One region of the Rhizobium sp. 1399 genome, then DNA from elsewhere that is predicted to be linked to it. Evidence: riboswitches for the same ligand, from Rfam matches in the RefSeq annotation. Region 1 holds a riboswitch; each other region holds the start of a gene.
The links. A riboswitch is a leader RNA that binds a small molecule or an ion and turns the genes downstream of it on or off. The one in region 1 is predicted to bind cobalamin.
Positions count from the first base shown of each region.

Region 2: another riboswitch for cobalamin. It lies ahead of J2X71_RS27595 (ABC transporter substrate-binding protein); the one in region 1 lies ahead of metE (5-methyltetrahydropteroyltriglutamate--homocysteine S-methyltransferase).
Region 3: another riboswitch for cobalamin. It lies ahead of bluB (5,6-dimethylbenzimidazole synthase); the one in region 1 lies ahead of metE (5-methyltetrahydropteroyltriglutamate--homocysteine S-methyltransferase).
Region 4: another riboswitch for cobalamin. It lies ahead of cobU (bifunctional adenosylcobinamide kinase/adenosylcobinamide-phosphate guanylyltransferase); the one in region 1 lies ahead of metE (5-methyltetrahydropteroyltriglutamate--homocysteine S-methyltransferase).

Region 1 covers NZ_JAVDSU010000005.1:395,365-399,574, reverse strand. The annotation lists gene J2X71_RS19285 (heavy metal translocating P-type ATPase) at 1-2,105, shown strand, start outside; cobalamin riboswitch at 2,147-2,352, shown strand; gene metE (5-methyltetrahydropteroyltriglutamate--homocysteine S-methyltransferase) at 2,459-4,210, shown strand, end outside.
Region 2 covers NZ_JAVDSU010000011.1:12,185-16,394, reverse strand. The annotation lists gene J2X71_RS27605 (ABC transporter ATP-binding protein) at 1-496, opposite strand, end outside; gene J2X71_RS27600 (FecCD family ABC transporter permease) at 493-1,518, opposite strand; gene J2X71_RS27595 (ABC transporter substrate-binding protein) at 1,530-2,555, opposite strand; cobalamin riboswitch at 2,733-3,042, opposite strand; gene J2X71_RS27590 (hypothetical protein) at 3,098-4,210, opposite strand, start outside.
Region 3 covers NZ_JAVDSU010000012.1:18,240-22,449, reverse strand. The annotation lists gene J2X71_RS28845 (MFS transporter) at 83-1,519, opposite strand; cobalamin riboswitch at 1,662-1,852, shown strand; gene bluB (5,6-dimethylbenzimidazole synthase) at 1,894-2,595, shown strand; gene J2X71_RS28835 (MFS transporter) at 2,613-4,157, opposite strand.
Region 4 covers NZ_JAVDSU010000011.1:156,235-160,444, reverse strand. The annotation lists gene J2X71_RS28370 (chloride channel protein) at 1-1,128, opposite strand, end outside; cobalamin riboswitch at 1,336-1,730, shown strand; gene cobU (bifunctional adenosylcobinamide kinase/adenosylcobinamide-phosphate guanylyltransferase) at 2,082-2,606, shown strand; gene cobW (cobalamin biosynthesis protein CobW) at 2,611-3,657, shown strand; gene cobN (cobaltochelatase subunit CobN) at 3,668-4,210, shown strand, end outside.

The DNA of each region.
Region 1 (4,210 bases):
TTGCTCCGCTCACCGGCAAGGCTCCTGCTCGCGAGAGCAAGACCGGTCATGACCATGCGCATCACGACCACGATCATGGGCACGACCATGACCACGATCACGATCACGATGGGCATGAGCATCATGATCACGACCATCACGATCATGACCACGAAGGCCATGATCACGATCATGCCGGTCACGATCATTCGCACAGCGCCGAGGAGGTCGAGGGGCTGCACGGCCATGATCATGGGCCGATGACCGGTCCCTGGTGGCAGAGCAAGAAAGGCCGGTTGACGATCCTTTCCGGCCTCGCACTCGTTGCCGCCTACGTGCTCGGCCATCTGGTGCCGTCGATTGCCCCCTATGCTTTCATCGTTGCCATGCTGGTCGGGCTGGTGCCGATTGCCCGCCGCGCGGTCATGGCCGCCCTTTCTGGCACGCCCTTTTCGATCGAGATGCTGATGACGATTGCCGCTGTCGGCGCTGTCATCATCAATGCGGGGGAAGAGGCGGCGACGGTCGTCTTCCTGTTCCTCGTCGGCGAATTGCTGGAAGGCGTGGCTGCCGGCAAGGCGCGCGCCAGCATCCAGTCGCTGACGACGCTGGTGCCTAAGAATGCGCTGCTCGAGACGGGCGGCGAGGTGAAGGAAGTGCCAGCTGAGACGCTTTCCGTCGGCTCCGTCATTCTCGTGCGTCCGGGAGACCGGATTTCCGCCGACGGGACAATTGTTTCCGGCGAAAGCGCTATCGATGAGGCGCCGGTGACGGGCGAAAGCACGCCGGTTCGCAAGGGCGCAGGCGAGATGGTCTTCGCCGGCACGGTCAATGGCGATGCGGCGCTGCGCGTCCGTGTCACGGCCGCTGCCGAGGACAATACGATTGCCCGCGTCGTCAAGCTGGTGGAGGAAGCCCAGGAATCGAAGGCTCCGACGGAGCGCTTCATCGATCGCTTCTCCCGCTATTATACGCCTGGTGTCGTCGTCGTGGCGGCTCTGGTCGCCGTTTTGCCGCCGTTGCTGATGGGCGGGGCATGGGGTGAATGGGTCTATAAGGGTCTCGCAATCCTGCTGATCGGCTGCCCCTGTGCGCTTGTCATTTCCACGCCGGCGGCGATTGCCGCCTCGCTTTCGGCGGGTGCGCGCCGCGGTCTGCTGATGAAGGGTGGGGCGGTTCTGGAATCGCTTGGGAAGGTGACGGCCGTTGCCTTTGATAAAACCGGTACGCTGACCGAAGGCAAACCGCAGGTCACCGATATAATTTCCTACGGACGCACCGAGGCAGAGGTGCTTTCGCGCGCTGCTGTTCTGGAGCAGGGCTCCAGCCATCCGCTGGCGCTGGCAATCCTCAATCGGGCCAAGGCCGATGGAGTACCCGTGCCGCCGGCTTTCGAAGTCGAAGCGCTGCCCGGCAAGGGCATGACCGGCAAGGTAGGTGGGGAGACGCTCGATCTCCTGTCGCCGCCGGCTGCGCGCGAGCGCGGGGCGCTGAATGCGGAGCAGGACGAACAGGTCGCGGTGCTGAACGGCGCGGGCAAGAGCGTCTCGGTGCTGCTCGTCAATGGTGTCGCCGCCGGTCTCATTGCCATGCGCGACGAACCTCGTGAAGACGCAAAGAGCGGGCTTGCGACGCTGAAGGCAGCTGGCGTGCGCGCCATCATGCTGACCGGCGACAACAAGCGCACGGCGGCAGCCGTTGCCGGCGATCTCGGCATCGACTGGCGCGGCGAACTCCTGCCGCAGGACAAGCAGCGCATTGTTGGCGAACTGAAGAAGGAAGGTCTGTTCGTCGCCAAGGTGGGTGACGGCATTAATGACGCGCCGGCACTTGCCGCTGCCGATGTCGGCATCGCCATGGGCGGCGGCACCGACGTGGCGCTGGAGACGGCGGATGCGGCTGTGCTGCATGGGCGTGTCGGCGACGTAGCCCGGATGATCGACCTTTCGAAGCGGACGATGCGCAATATCTTTCAGAACATCACCATCGCGCTCGGGCTGAAGGCCGTGTTCCTGGTTACCACCATCATCGGCATTACCGGCCTGTGGCCGGCGATCCTCGCCGATACGGGTGCGACCGTGCTGGTGACGATGAATGCACTTCGGCTTCTTCAGATAAAGACATAAAGATTTCTTTATATCATATTGACGTTGCGATGCGGCGGGTGCATGCTTGCCGCATCGTTGGTTCTTGGGATCTGTTGATCCCAAGCTAAGAGGGAATTCGGTGCGGCCATCGCCAAGACCGAAGCTGCCCCCGCAACTGTAAGCGGATAGACACCGTCCTTCGACGTCACTGGGAAGACTCCCGGGAAGACTGGACGATGTCGATGACCCGCAAGCCAGGAGACCTGCCGCGATAGATAACGTCCACGGGCGGGGTGTCCCGGTGTGCCGCTTGCGCGAGACGGCATTCCCATGGCCGTATCTCGTCGATGCGTTGCGCCGCAGCCTTGCCCATAACCTTCGGGGTAAGGAAAATGACTATCAAGACTGCAAATCTCGGCTTTCCCAGGATCGGAAAGCATCGCGAACTCAAATTCGCACTGGAGAGCTACTGGGCCGGCAAATCCGATGCCGGCGCGCTTCTCGATGTCGCGAAGCGGCTGCGGGCGGAAAACTGGCTCCTGCAGAAGCAGAAGGGGATCGACGTCATCCCCTCGAACGATTTCTCGCTTTACGACCATGTGCTCGACACGGCGGTCATGGTCGGCGCCATTCCCGCCGCCTATGGCTGGAAGGGCGGGCAAGTTTCTCTCGACACCTATTTCGCGATGGCGCGCGGCTCCACCGGCGAAGAGGCGCATGTCGATTGCGGCCATCAGCACCATCACGGGCATGGCGCGCCGGCGCTGGAAATGACGAAATGGTTCGACACGAACTACCACTACATGGTGCCGGAACTCGGCCCCGATCAGACCTTTGCCCTGACGGCGAACAAGCCACTTGATGCCTTCGTCGAGGCCAAGACACTTGGCATCCACACCCGGCCGGTCATCCTCGGTCCGGTTACCTTCCTGAAACTCGCCAAGGGAAGCGAAGAAGGTTTTGCGCCGATTGACCTGCTTGCACGCTTGTTGCCTGTTTATACAAAAGTACTGGCAGAACTTCGTGCAGCCGGTGTCGACTGGGTGCAGATCGACGAACCTTGCTTCGTGCTCGATCTTTCACAGGAAGAGCAGGCAGCATTGCAGCATACCTATCGTGCGCTGCATGAATTGGTGCCCGACCTGAAGATCATGGTCGCCACCTATTTCGGCGCGATCGGCGACAATCTGCCGACGGCGCTCTCGCTCCCGGTTGCCGGCCTGCATGTCGATCTCGTTCGCGCTCCACAGCAGATCGATGCCCTTTTCAAGGCACCCAGCGATCTGACATTTTCGCTTGGCGTCATCGACGGGCGCAATATCTGGAAGGCAGACCTTGCGGCGATCCGGGAGAGGATCGAGCCGCTTGTCCAGCACTTTGGTGCGGACCGGCTACAGATCGCGCCGTCCTGCTCGCTGCTGCACGCGCCGATCGATCTGGAACTGGAGAGCGGGCTGGATGGTGAGATGAAATCATGGCTCGCCTTCGCTGCCCAGAAGCTTGATGAGCTCGCAGCGCTCGGTGATGCCGGCAAGGCCTCCCAGGTGATTGCGGCAGCCTCGCAGGCCGTTGCATCGCGCGCCGTATCTACGCGCGTACATGATCTGAAGGTCAGACAGCGGGTTGCCGCGATCGACGAGGCGATGAAGACACGCAGCAGCGATTTTGCCGAGCGGACCGGACTGCAGGAGCGTAAGCTTCGCTTGCCGCTGTTCCCGACTACGACGATCGGCTCCTTCCCGCAGACATCAGATGTTCGAAAGTCCCGCTCCGCTTTCACCAAGGGGGCGATCAGCGAGGCGGATTATGATGCCTTCCTGAAAAAGGAAACCGAAGCAGCGATCCGCTGGCAGGAGGAGATCGGTCTCGATGTGCTCGTCCACGGTGAATTCGAGCGTAATGACATGGTGCAGTATTTCGGCGAGCAGCTTTCCGGCTTTGCCTTCACGCAACATGCCTGGGTGCAGAGCTACGGCTCGCGCTACGTTCGCCCGCCGATCATTTTCGGTGATATCTCCCGGCCGAAGCCGATGACGGTCGAGTGGTGGCGCTATGCGCAATCGCTGACGGAAAAGCCGGTCAAAGGCATGCTGACGGGACCGGTGACGATCCTCAACTGGTCCTTCGTGCGCGACGATCTTTCC
Region 2 (4,210 bases), on a different contig from region 1:
TCGGTTCGTCGAGCAGGAGTTCGCTCGGCGTTTGCGCCAGGGCTCTGGCGATATGCACGCGCTGGCGTTCGCCGCCTGACAGCGTCTGCCAGAGCTGGCCGGCGCGCGCGGTCATGTCGACGCGGGCGAGTGCTTCCGCAACGGCGGCATCGTCATCGGGTCCCCAGGAGGCGATGAGGCCGCGATGCGGGGTGCGGCCGAGGCGGACGATATCGCGCACGGTGAGCTGCGTGTCGGTCGTCGACTGCTGCTCGACCAAGGCGATGCGGCGGGCAAGGGCAGCGCGCGAGAGGCCGGAGACATCGTCGTCGCCGAGGCGGATGACGCCGCTTTTGACCTGCCGCAGCCGGCAGATCAGGCGTAGCAGGCTCGATTTGCCGGAACCGTTCGGCCCGAGCAGGCCGAGCACCTTGCCCTTTTCGACTGATATGCTGATGCCGTTGACGATGACGGTATTGCCGGCGGCATAGGTGACCTTGTCGACTGATATGCTCATGCGCTTCTCCGCACGCGATAGAGGATGATGGCAAAGGCCGGTGCGCCGAAGAGCGCGGTGACGACGCCGATCGGCAAGATCTGTTGGGGAATGATGATGCGCGAGACGATGTCGGCGCCGACCATGAAGATCGCTCCGCCAAGCGCAGTCGCCGGCAGCAGGCGGCCATGCGCGGGGCCGACGAGGAAGCGGGCGGCATGGGGAATGACGAGACCGACGAAGCCGATGGAACCGACCATGCTGACCACGCCTGCCGTCATCGCCGCTGTCACGCCGAGCAGGGTGAACTGCACGCGGCGCACGGCGATGCCGAGGGAGGCTGCGGCATCCGTGCCGAAGGCAAAGGCATCGAGGGCGCGCACATGGGCAAGACAGACGATCAAGCCTGTCAGCGCGACCGGCACGGAGAGATAGACATCCGGCCAGCGCACGCCGGAAAGCGAGCCGAGCAGCCAGAAAAGCACGCCGCGCGCCTGTTCGGCATTGGCCGAGGTTGTGACGATATAGGACGTCAGCGCATTGAAGAGCTGCGAGCCCGCCACGCCGCAGAGAATGATGCGCTCGCTGGTGCCACCCGCGCCCGCCGCCAGAATGCCGACCAGAAGAAAGGCGACGACGGCGCCGATGAAGGCGCCGCCGGAAATGCCGAGCACGCCATAGCCGAGGCCTAGGATCATGACGCAGACGGCGCCGGTGGAGGCGCCGGCGGAAATGCCGAGCACATAGGGTTCGGCGAGCGGATTGCGCAGCAGGGCCTGCAGCACCGTGCCGCAAAGCGCCAGCGACGCGCCGGCACTGGCCGCCACCAGCGCGCGGCTGAGGCGGTAATCCCAGACGATGCCCTGGTGGATGCGGCTGAGTTCGAATGCCGTGCCGAACAGGCGGTTGGAGACCGCCTTTGCCGTGGTGGCGAGCGGGATCGATATCTCGCCGATCGAGACGGCGAGACTGATCATGATACCGAGCAGGATGAAGGCGGCGATGGTGAGCGTGGCAAGCACCCACCATCGTCTCTGTGGCAAGGCAGCCTGGCTCACTGCGCCAGACCGGAGGCGGCGATGCCCTTTGCCAGGATTTCGATGCCGTTGATCGTGCGGATCGTCGGGTTCATCGACTGCGCGTCCATCATGATGAAGCGCTTGTTTTTGACGGCATCGAGCTCCCTTGTGACCGGATCGTTTTCCAGGAAATCCACCTTCACCTTGGGATCGTCGGCGGCATAGCGGCGGCGGTCCATGGTGGCGATGACGATGACGGCGGGATTGGCCTGAGCAATCGTTTCCCAGCCGACGAGGGGCCATTCTTCCTCAGTCGTCACGACGTTCTTCGCGCCGAGTGCCTTCAGGATGTAGGCAGGGGCGCTGTTCTTGCCGGCGATGAAGGCATCGCCTTTCACTTCCTTGCTGGAGAACCAGAAGACGACAGGCAGGTTCTTGGCTGCAGCGCCTGAAACGGAGGCGACGGCCGCGGCCTCGCGTTTCTTCAGGTCGGCGATCAGTGCATCGCCGCGGTCGTTCACGTCGAAGATTTCGGAGAGTTCGGCGATTTCCTGATAGATCAGGTCCATCGTGAACAGCTCCTTGCGCACGCCGTCTCCGCCATCGGTGTTGATCTTGGCGACGCAATCGGCCGGCGCGATATAGGTGTTGATGCCGAGATCCCCAAATTGCTTGCCGACGGAGCCTTGGGCGCCGACATGCCATTCGAATTCGGCGGCCACCAGATCGGGCTCGGCACCGACGACGGATTCGAAGCTCGGATCATTATCGGCCAGCCGTCTGATCTTGCTGTTGGCCTCGGCATATTGCGGCAGGACCGGGCCGACCCAGACGGCGGTGCCGGCGATCTTGTCGGCAAGGCCGAGCGAGAAGAGCACTTCGGTCATGCCCTGGCCGATCGAAACGATCTTGGCCGGGGCTTTTTCGAAAGTGACCTTCTGGCCGCAATTGCTGAGGGTGAGGGGATATTGGGTGGCGGCGAAGGCGGGTGCTGCAAGGCCGGCCAGGCAAAGGCTGGCGAGCCCGAGCGCAAGGGAAAAGCCTGGAATAATCTGGCGCATTGGAAACTCTCGATCGGAAGGAAAAGGGCTAGCAGACGCCGGCGCGCGCAGATGCGTGAGCAAAGCGTGGAGGGAGGGCTAGCGGCGGGTGGTCCAATCGGGACGGATCGCGTGCGGCAAGCGGCAGGAAATAAGGTCAATCATATCTGCTCCTTGTCCAGGCATCCCCGCCTGGCTGATTGGATTGCGATTGACGGCAGGTCTCCTGGCTCGCGGATGTCAGCCGGTCATCTGCCTTCCCGCGCTCGCGCGCAGTGGCATGGCCCTGAGGCCGGCGGAGATGATCGCAAGCGATCACTCCCGATATGACCAGCTCGCCGGTGATTTCCTGGAATGAACGACGAGGCATTCATTCCGGATATAACCGGCAATCCGCTTACAGTTGCGGGGGCAGCCACGGTCTTGGTCCCTATTGGGTCGTCCGCACCGTGTTCCCTATTAATCCCCTTGGAGTCTTCCTCGGGGAACCGTCACCCCGATCTATGACGCCGCCATGGGCTACGTCAAGCGTGGGGAATGCGAAGTATGGTCGGCCAACAGGCTCAGTGACTGGTGCCCGAGCCGCCGGCGGCGACCAGCGTGAAAGGCTGGCCCTCGACGGGGATCGTGCGCGTTTCCTTCAGTGTTTCGCTACTGACAAGGCGGATCAGGCTGTGGCGAGGATCGGTGATGGCGATATCATCGCCGGCCACGGCCAGCCGAGGACGCGGATCGCGCCAATGGCCGTCCTTGCTGTAGGGCTCTGTGACGGTTTCCGATCTGACGATCTCGCCCTTTACCGTATCGAGCAGATGCAGCCTGCCATCTTCTGTGAGGATATAGGCATTCTGGAACTTTGCCGGATCGAGTACAAAATCGACGCGCCGCGTCGGAAGGTCGATGATGCGGTAAGGCGCGTCCGTATTGTCAGGATCGATCAGCACCAGCTTGTCCTCCCCGTAATTGCCGAGGAAGAACTGCATGGAGCGGCCGCCGAGCAGCGTCGAGACCTTGCCCCGCGGCAGCGACACGCCATAGGCGAGCATCTCGACCGTGGGGCCTTCCGCGCCGCCCGGACGCGCAACGAGCACGCCTTCCTCACAACCGAAGGCGACGAGACGAGCAGAGGTCGCCTCGCCATGCAGGCCGGAGCAGGGCGCGACATCGCCGATCTGCCGACCATCACGATCGAGCACCCGCAGGCCAAGGCGCGGCGGCAGTTCGCCCTCCTTGACCGGCGCCTGCATGTTCGGCACCGAAACCAGCAGGTGATTACCCATCGGCACCGCGACGCCGTGATGGGCGGCGATGGTATCGACAGCCTTCGGCTCCGGCTTTTCCTGCAGCAAGCTGCTTTCTTTCAAGAGATCAAAGCGGTCGGTGCGATCGTAGAAGATCGCCACGTCATCGCCATGCGTCACCACATGACCGGGCTTCTCGCCCTTTATCGTCGTGCCGATCAGCTTCGGCGGCGCCACCTCGAGATCGCGATGCTCCCCATGATCGGAAAGGGCAATGCCGGTATCGATGGCATGAACGACATTCTCTTCGCCCTGGACGGCAAAGACCGTGCGCCCGGTGTCGCTCAGCGACAAGGCGGCATAACCTTCGAGATCGAAGCGACCGATCTGTCTACCGCTTGCAAGGTCGATGGCGTGGACGACCGGCAGGCTGTG
Region 3 (4,210 bases), on a different contig from region 1:
ATCGACATGCGGCTTATGTAGCCATGCCGATCGGAATTGTCACGTAGAATCTGTGAGGAAAAACGACAGATCCGTGAAGTTTTCAGCGGCTCTCCGCCATTGCCTGTCCGTGGGCCTGTCCCTGGGCCTCTTCCGGTTCTGCCGCCTCGGCATGTCTGTTCTTGTGGCGGCGTGTCGTCAGCTCCTCGCCGGCATTGGCGGGCAGGCGCAGGAAAGTGATGCAGGCAAGTGCTGATATCGCCGCTACGATGAAGAAAGCGATATGAAAATCCGAGACCAAAAGCTTGCCGCCGTGGAAGCTCGAGGAGATTTCCAGGATCGTGCCGGCTACCGCAACGCCCATGGCCATGGAGATGCGCTGCGCCACCGCGTTGATGGCAGTCGCCTGGCTGCTGTCGGCCTCGTCCACATCGCCGAAGACCATGGCATTGACGCCCGAAAAGGCCATGGAGCGGAGGAGGCCGCCGACAAGAAGACAGCCCATGATGACATACATCGGCGTTTCGGCAGTGAAGAAGCCATTCACGCCGAGGAAGATTGCCGCGAGGAAGGTCGTCAGCGCGATGACGTTGCGGAAGCCGAAGGCGTTATAGGTGCGGTTGGCCGCAAATTTCGAGCCCATGGAGCCAAGAGCGCTGATGAAGGTGATCGAGCCTGACTGCAGCGGCGTCAGGCCGAAGCCGAGCTGCAGCATCAGCGGCATCAGGAAGGGCAGCGCGCCCAGGCCCATGCGGAAATTCGAGGCGCCGAGGATTGCCGCCCGGAACATCGGGTAACGAAACATCTTGGGGTCGAGCAGCGGATGCGGCGTGCGCCTGGCATGCACGAAATAGAGGATGCCGGAGAGGACGCCGACGGCGACAGTGACATAGCCGTAGATGACGGGAACGGCGGGCAGGCTGATGACGGAGAGGCCGAATACGAAACCGGCAAAGCCGATACCCGACAGGAAGAAGCCCGGAAAATCCATCGGCTTCGGGCTGCGCGGCTCGACGGCCGGCAGGAAACGGGTGACGAGGACGATGCCGATAATGCCGATCGGCACATTGATCCAGAAGATCCAGTGCCAGCTGAGATATGTCGTCAGGAAGCCGCCGATCGGCGGGCCCATGATCGGGCCGATCAGCGCCGGAATGGTCAGCCATGCCATGGCATTCACCAGTTGGTGACGTGGCGTGCCACGCACCAAGAGCAATCGCCCGACCGGCGTCATCATCGAGCCGCCGGCACCCTGGATGAGGCGGGAGATAACGAAGGCGGCGATGGAATTGGAGAATGCGCAGGCGACCGAGCCAACCATGAAAACGAAGATCGCCAGGCGGAAGATGTTGCGTGCGCCGAAGCGGTCCGACATCCAGCCGCTGATCGGGATGAAGATTGCGAGCGCCACGAGGTAGCTCGTTACCGCAAGTTTCAGCGCGATCGGCGAGGTGCCTATATCGGCAGCAATCGCCGGCAGGCTGGTGGCGATCACGGTCGAATCCATCTGTTCCATGAACAGGGCGACCGCAAGGATCATCGGCGTTAGACGGGACACGGGCAACCGGAAGGCAATGAGAGAGGATTCGGCGCCAGCGGCGTCGGGTCTCGTTCTAGGCCAGCATTTTCAGCCTGTCCACGAAATGAATGTCGCATGCAGCTTGCCGCCATGCCGTTTCCGCGCCATAGATCACCCGTCAGGTGCCCGCTTTCACAAGCGGGAGAATCGGGAATCCGGTGCAAGACCGGAACGTGCCCAACGCTGTAAGGCCGACGCTTGCCGCATAGAATGCCACTGGCCGCAAGGCCGGGAAGGTAGCGGTCAAGCGGATGACGCCAAGTCAGAAGACCGGCCTGGCAAGATAGACCCAACCCGCGCGGACGGCGGGCGGTTGCGTTGTTGGGGATTTGACGATGCGACCCATTGATGATGCCGTTTGCCCGGCATCCAGCTTTTCTGCGGCCGAACGCGAGGCCGTCTATCACGCGATCATGACGCGGCGTGACGTGCGCAGCCAGTTCCTGCCCGATCCCTTGCCGGATGATCTGGTGACGCGTCTTTTGACCGCCGCGCATCACGCGCCCTCGGTCGGCTTCATGCAGCCGTGGAATTTCATTCTGGTGAAGAGCGTCGAGGTAAGGGCGCGGGTACGCGATGCCTTCCTTAGGGCGAATGAAGAAGCGGCCCGCATGTTCGACGGCGAGCGGCAGGAGCAATACCGTTCGCTGAAGCTCGAAGGCATTGTCCAGGCGCCGCTCGGCATCTGCGTGACCTGCGATCCAACCCGCAGCGGCAGCGTGGTGCTGGGGCGCACGCATAATCCGCGTATGGACAGCTATTCCACCGTCTGCGCCATCCAGAACCTGTGGCTTGCTGCTCGCGCCGAAGGGGTGGGCATCGGCTGGGTCAGCATTTTTCGCGAGGGTGACCTGAAGGAGATCCTCGGCATTCCCGATCACATCGAGATGGTCGCCTGGCTCTGCGCCGGCTTCGTCGACCGGCTCTATGATAAGCCGGAACTGGCGGTCAAAGGCTGGCGGCAGCGGATGGCGCTGGAAGAGCTGGTTTTCCATGACGGCTGGGGGCAGGTGGAAAGCGAGGCCGCGCCGGTCTGAGCCGGCGCGGGTGTGCATCATTCTGCCGGCTGGGTGCCGCAATCCTCGGCGCAGGCCGGCGTCTTCCAATGGGCGAAGACGAGGAAGCTTGCGGCGGCGAGAAGCCAGACACCAATCGCGCCATAGAGCATGACGCCACCGAAGCCTGCGACCAGCGCATCATGCACCGTCCCGGCCGGAATGTCTGGCAGGGAGGCAATGTTGCCGGCGGAGATCCGTTCGGCGAGCAGGCGCAGGTCGCCGGCATCCGTCGAGGTTGGCAAGGTGCTCTTGAGGTGGGAGAGCACGCCGCTGAACAGGATGAAGCCCATGACGGCGATGTTGATGGCGAGCGAGATCATCCGGGCGCTCATGTCGATGCCGGAAGCCATGCCGGCGCGATCGCTGGAGACAGCGCCTGTCGTCGTATTGGTGACCGGAGTGTTGGTGAAGCCAAGCCCGATGCCGGCAAGCAGCGCGCCAGGCAGCATCGTCAGCCAGCTTGGCGCGGCGGCGGCACTGCCTGATTTCATCAGCAGGAAGCCGAGCCCGATGGTGAAAAGGCCGCCGGGAATGATGATGCCCGGCCGATAGCGCAGCATGAGCCGTTCGGCGAGCGGCGGTACGACGAGCGTCGGCAGCGTATAGGCAAGCAGCGCCAGACCCGCGGCCACACTGCCATAACCGAGACCGGCTTCATACCAGATCGGCAGATAGATCATGAAGGGCCAGAAGCTGATATTCATGGCAGCCGAGCCGATGATGGCGCCCGAGAAGGCGCGGATGCCGAAGACCGAGGCATCGAACATCGGTCGCGGGTTCAGCCTCTCGGCGAAGATGAAGGCGACGAGGCTTGCCGCGGAAAGTCCGATAATGGCAAGCGCGGTAGGGCTGGCAAAGCCGAGAGCCGGACCCTGGGTGATGAAGAAAGCGAGGCAGAAGACCGCCAGCGAAAGGGTGGCGATGCCGGCGATATCGAGCCGTCCTGCAGCGGGGTCACGCGATTCCTCAACGCCCGTTACGGCAAGGGCCACCGTCACGGCAGCCAGCACGGCATGGATGAGGAAGACCCATTGCCAGCCGGCGGCTGCTACGATCGCAACGCCTATGATCGGGCCAAAGCCGAGGCCGATGCCGAAGATGATGCCCCACCAGCCGAAGGCCATGCTGCGGGCTCTGCCCTCCGGGAATTGATGGGAGAGGACGGCCACCTGGCAGATCAGCATCACGCCGCCGCTCATGCCCTGCAGAAAGCGAGCAACGATTAGCAGCGAAACATCCTGAGCAAGGCCGGCAATCAGCGAGGTGAGGTCAAAGGCGGCAATGCCGATCAGGAAGACGCGCTTGCGGCCGTAGCGATCGGCTAATGTGCCTGCTGCCATCAGCACCGTCGTCACGGCGATCGTATAGGCATTCATGATCCATTGCAGCGCGCTGAAATCGGCATGCAGCACCTTTTCCAGCGTCGGCAGGATTGCCGGTACGCTCGATATTTCAAGGCCGAACATCAGTGAGGAGAGGCAGGCCGCCATCAGGGCGACGATGCCTCTGATACGTGAGGATGGAGGGGAGGCAGGGGTCATGCTTTGGCCTTTCGACGTTGAGACTTGCAAGGGTGACATCCGTTGTCGTCCAT
Region 4 (4,210 bases), on a different contig from region 1:
CGTCAGTGTCGCATCGGCGAAATAGGGGGCGGAATAGGCAAAGAGCTTGCCGAGCAGGGCACCCATGAAGAGCGAGGCGAAGAACAGGCCGCCCCTGAAGCCGGAGCCGATCGAAATGGCCGATGCCACCGATTTCAGAAGGAAGAGGCCGATCAGCGCGGGAATGGTGATCTCATGGGAGAGGTTCAGATGCAGCGCGCCGTGGCCGGCGGCCAGCACCTGCGGCGAGACCAGCGCCAGCAGGCCGACGACGAGGCCGCCGAGCGCCGGGCGGAAAGGTAGCGCGATGGCGCTTTTGCGCGCCAGCTCCTCGACGAAGGAGACGCCCTGCATGATGAGGATGCCGATGCCGGCGCAGAAGGCGCCAAGGGCGATCGCCGGCACGTAATCGGCGGGCTGGACAGCGCCGAAGCTGCCGACATCGATGATGAAATCGCTGCCGGAGAGCAGGCGGGCGACCAGTGTAGCGACGAGGGCGGCGACGACGACAGGCGTCAGCGAGACGATGGTGTAGGTGCCGATGATCAGCTCGAAGGCATAGAAGGCGCCCGTCAGCGGTGCATTGAAGGCGGCGGCGATGGCGCCGGCTGCACCGCAGCCGACGAGGACACGCATGTCGGAGCGGCGCAGCTGCAGCTTCAGGCCGAATTTCGAGGCTATGCCGGCTGCAAGCTGCGTATAGCCGGCCTCCAGACCGACGGATGCGCCGAAGCCGTTGGAAACGAGATTCTGGATGGCGACGAGAATGCTGTCCGTCAGCGACAGGCGGCCGCCATGCAGGGCATTGGCCTCAATCGGGTCGACCATCGGTTTCTTGCGCCATCTGGCGAGAATGAAGATCAACAGGCCGAGCAGCATGCCGCCGGCAACCGGGGCCGTCATCAGCAGGAACTTGCTGTCGATTTGCGAGGCACTGAGCCTCGTCGTGCCGTCTATGCCGAAGATCAGCCTGTGCATCTCTTCCGAGACATAGCTCATGGCGGTGACCGCAAGCCCCGAGGCGATACCGACGAGCGCGCCGGCAAAGACCATTCCCATTTCGCTGTGTCGTATGAGCGCGCGCAGGCGTCCCGGATCAAAGACGGTGCCGAGAGGGCCGAGGCGGCGAATATCCATTCGGGAGAGCATCATGGGGAAACTAGGCGGCAGGAGTGGGGGTCAAGGGCGGAGCCGGCATCCGCATGAGCGGCAATTGCGGCAAAATACCGACTGAGCCGTAAAGTTTTTGTGACGTAAACCTTTGATTAAAGACGATAATATCGGTAGTGTAAGTCGAGATGATCTCTGTGTGCACCCGGTGCACCGATTGACATGCCCGGGGCGGAAGCCTAACCATGAATTGACATAATGGATGGTTCCGGATCGGCCTTACGCCTTCCGGATGAAAAGGGAATGTGACGGGGCGGACCCAAGCCGGGCGCCTTCATCACAGCCGACCCCGCGACTGTAGAGCAGTCAGGGTCTTCCGTCCGGTATTTTAACCGTTGCGCTGACAGCCTCGCATTCTGCAGGCGGGCAAGGCGGGATAAATGCCGGAAAAGCCACTGGAATGCATCGTGATCAGCCGGGGCAGGACGCCTCTATCTCTACGAATCGTCCGCCTTTTCACGAGACGCAGCCGGGAAGGCGAGGCAGATCCGCTGGCACGACCAGGGGCGACCGTATCAGGTCGCCCCTGTCGCGGCCGATAACTGCGAGCCAGGAGACCTGCCATCCGTGCCGGGCATAATGCCCATACTGGGCCGTTTGCCCGCTGCCAGCACGGAGGTTGTCTTGGCTGAAGGATTTGATTCAGCGCTGCCTCTGGTGGTGCGTGTGAAAGGTGTCGGTTCGGTATCCCCTGATGGGATGCGTCTGGTGCCTGTTGGTGGACGTTACCCGGCGTGCACTTTCCTCTCCTCCCTCATTCCTGTGCTTGTCACAGGAATCCAGCCACGGCGCGTCCGCGCAGTGAATGAATCTACGCCGTCGTTGAGTGAGTCTCTTGTGCCCAAGGACTTGGGCACGCTGGATCCCTGTGACAAGCACAGGGATGAGGGAGGTGGGTGGAGCCGCGCCTTCGCTCCAAGGGCGGCCGTGGCATGACCAAGAGCCTTCTCAACGCCACCTTCATCCTCGGCGGCGCCCGCTCCGGCAAATCCCGCTTCGCCGAAAACCTCGTCACCACAAGCGGCCTCGACCGCCACTACATCGCCACAGGCCGCGCCTGGGATGACGAAATGCAGGCGCGTATCGACCAGCACAAGGCCGACCGCGGCCCCTCCTGGACCACGCATGAGGAACCGCTCGACCTTACCGAGCGCCTTGCGGCAATCGACGGCGAGGGCAGGGCTGTTCTCGTTGATTGCCTGACGCTGTGGCTCACCAATCTGATGATGGAGGGGCGCGATATCGCCTCCCGGTCCGCCGCCCTTGCCGCCTTTCTGCCGCAGGCAAAGGCGCGGCTCGTCATCGTTTCCAATGAAGTCGGCCTCGGCATCGTGCCTGAGAACCGCATGGCGCGGGAGTTTCGCGACCATGCCGGCCGGCTGCACCAGATGATCGCGGCTTCGGCCGACGACGTGTATTTTATCGCGGCAGGTCTGCCGCTGAAAATGAAGGGTTAAATCCATGCAGCAGAAAATTCCCGCAACCGTCATCACCGGCTTCCTCGGTGCGGGCAAGACGACAATGATCCGCAACCTGCTCACCAATGCCGGCGGCAAGAAGATTGCGCTCATCATCAACGAGTTCGGCGATCTCGGCGTCGATGGCGATGTGCTGAAGGGCTGCGGGGCGGAGAATTGCACCGAGGACGATATTATCGAGCTCACCAATGGCTGCATCTGCTGCACGGTTGCTGACGATTTCATTCCGACGATGACCAAGCTTCTGGAGCGCGAGCAGCGACCGGACCATATCGTTATCGAAACTTCAGGCCTTGCCTTGCCACAGCCGCTGGTCGCCGCCTTCAACTGGCCGGACATCAGAAGCGAAGTCACCGTTGACGGCGTCATCACCGTGGTCGACAGCGCCGCTGTTGCCGCAGGGCGTTTTGCCGATGACCATGATGCTGTCGATGCACGCCGGGTCGAGGATGAATCGCTCGATCATGAAAGCCCGATCGAGGAGCTCTTCGAGGATCAGCTGACCTGCGCTGATCTGATCGTGCTCAACAAGACCGACCTGATCGACGCTGACGGCCTTGGCCGTGTGAAGAGCGAAGTCGCCTCGCGCATCGCCCGCAAGCCTGTGATGATCGAGGCCAGGAATGGCGACGTGCCGGCAAGCGTGCTGCTCGGCCTCGGCATCGGCACGGAAGACGATATCGTCAACCGCAAGTCCCATCACGAGCTGGAGCATGAGGACGGCACGCCGCACGATCACGACGAATTCGACAGTTTCGTCGTCGAGCTTGGCGCTATCGCCGATACATCAGGTTTCGTCGAGAAGCTGAAGGGCATTATCGCCGAGCATGACGTGCTGCGTCTCAAGGGCTTCATCGATGTCTCCGGCAAGCCGATGCGCCTGCAGCTGCAGGCCGTGGGTGCCCGCATCGACCAGTATTTCGACCGCGCCTGGACGCCGGGCGAAGCACGCAGCACGCGCCTCGTCGTCATCGGCCTGCATGAGATGGATCAGGACGCGGTGCGCAAGGCGATCGAAGCGCTCGCTTAGGGAATAATCGATGCATCTGCTTCTCGCCCAACAGGGAACAATCAGCGACGGGGGCGAGGCCATCGACCTCGGCCAGTCGCCGGGCGATATCCTGTTCCTCTCGGCCGCCGACACCGAGCTTGCGGCAATCGCTGCGGCTCATTCCGGCGGGGCGAGCGGGCATACGCTCAGGCTTGCGAGCCTGATGAGCATGAAGCATCCGATGTCGGTCGATACCTACGTCGAACGCACGGCACGGCATGCGAAGCTGATCATCGTGCGGGCGCTGGGTGGGGCGAGCTACTTTCACTACGCGCTGGAGGCGCTGCATGCGGTTGCCGCTCGTAACGGGGCGCTGATTGCGGTGCTGCCGGGCGATGCGCGGCCGGATGCGGGGCTGACGCCGTTTTCCAATGTGTCGCTTGATGATCTGAATGCGCTGTGGGCGTATCTGATCGAGGGCGGCGACGCCAATGCGCAAGGCTTTCTTGCCCATGCATCAGCGATGCTTTCGGGGGCGGAGAAGCCGGCGCCAGCCGCGCCGCTGATGAAGGCGGGGATCTGGTGGCCGGGG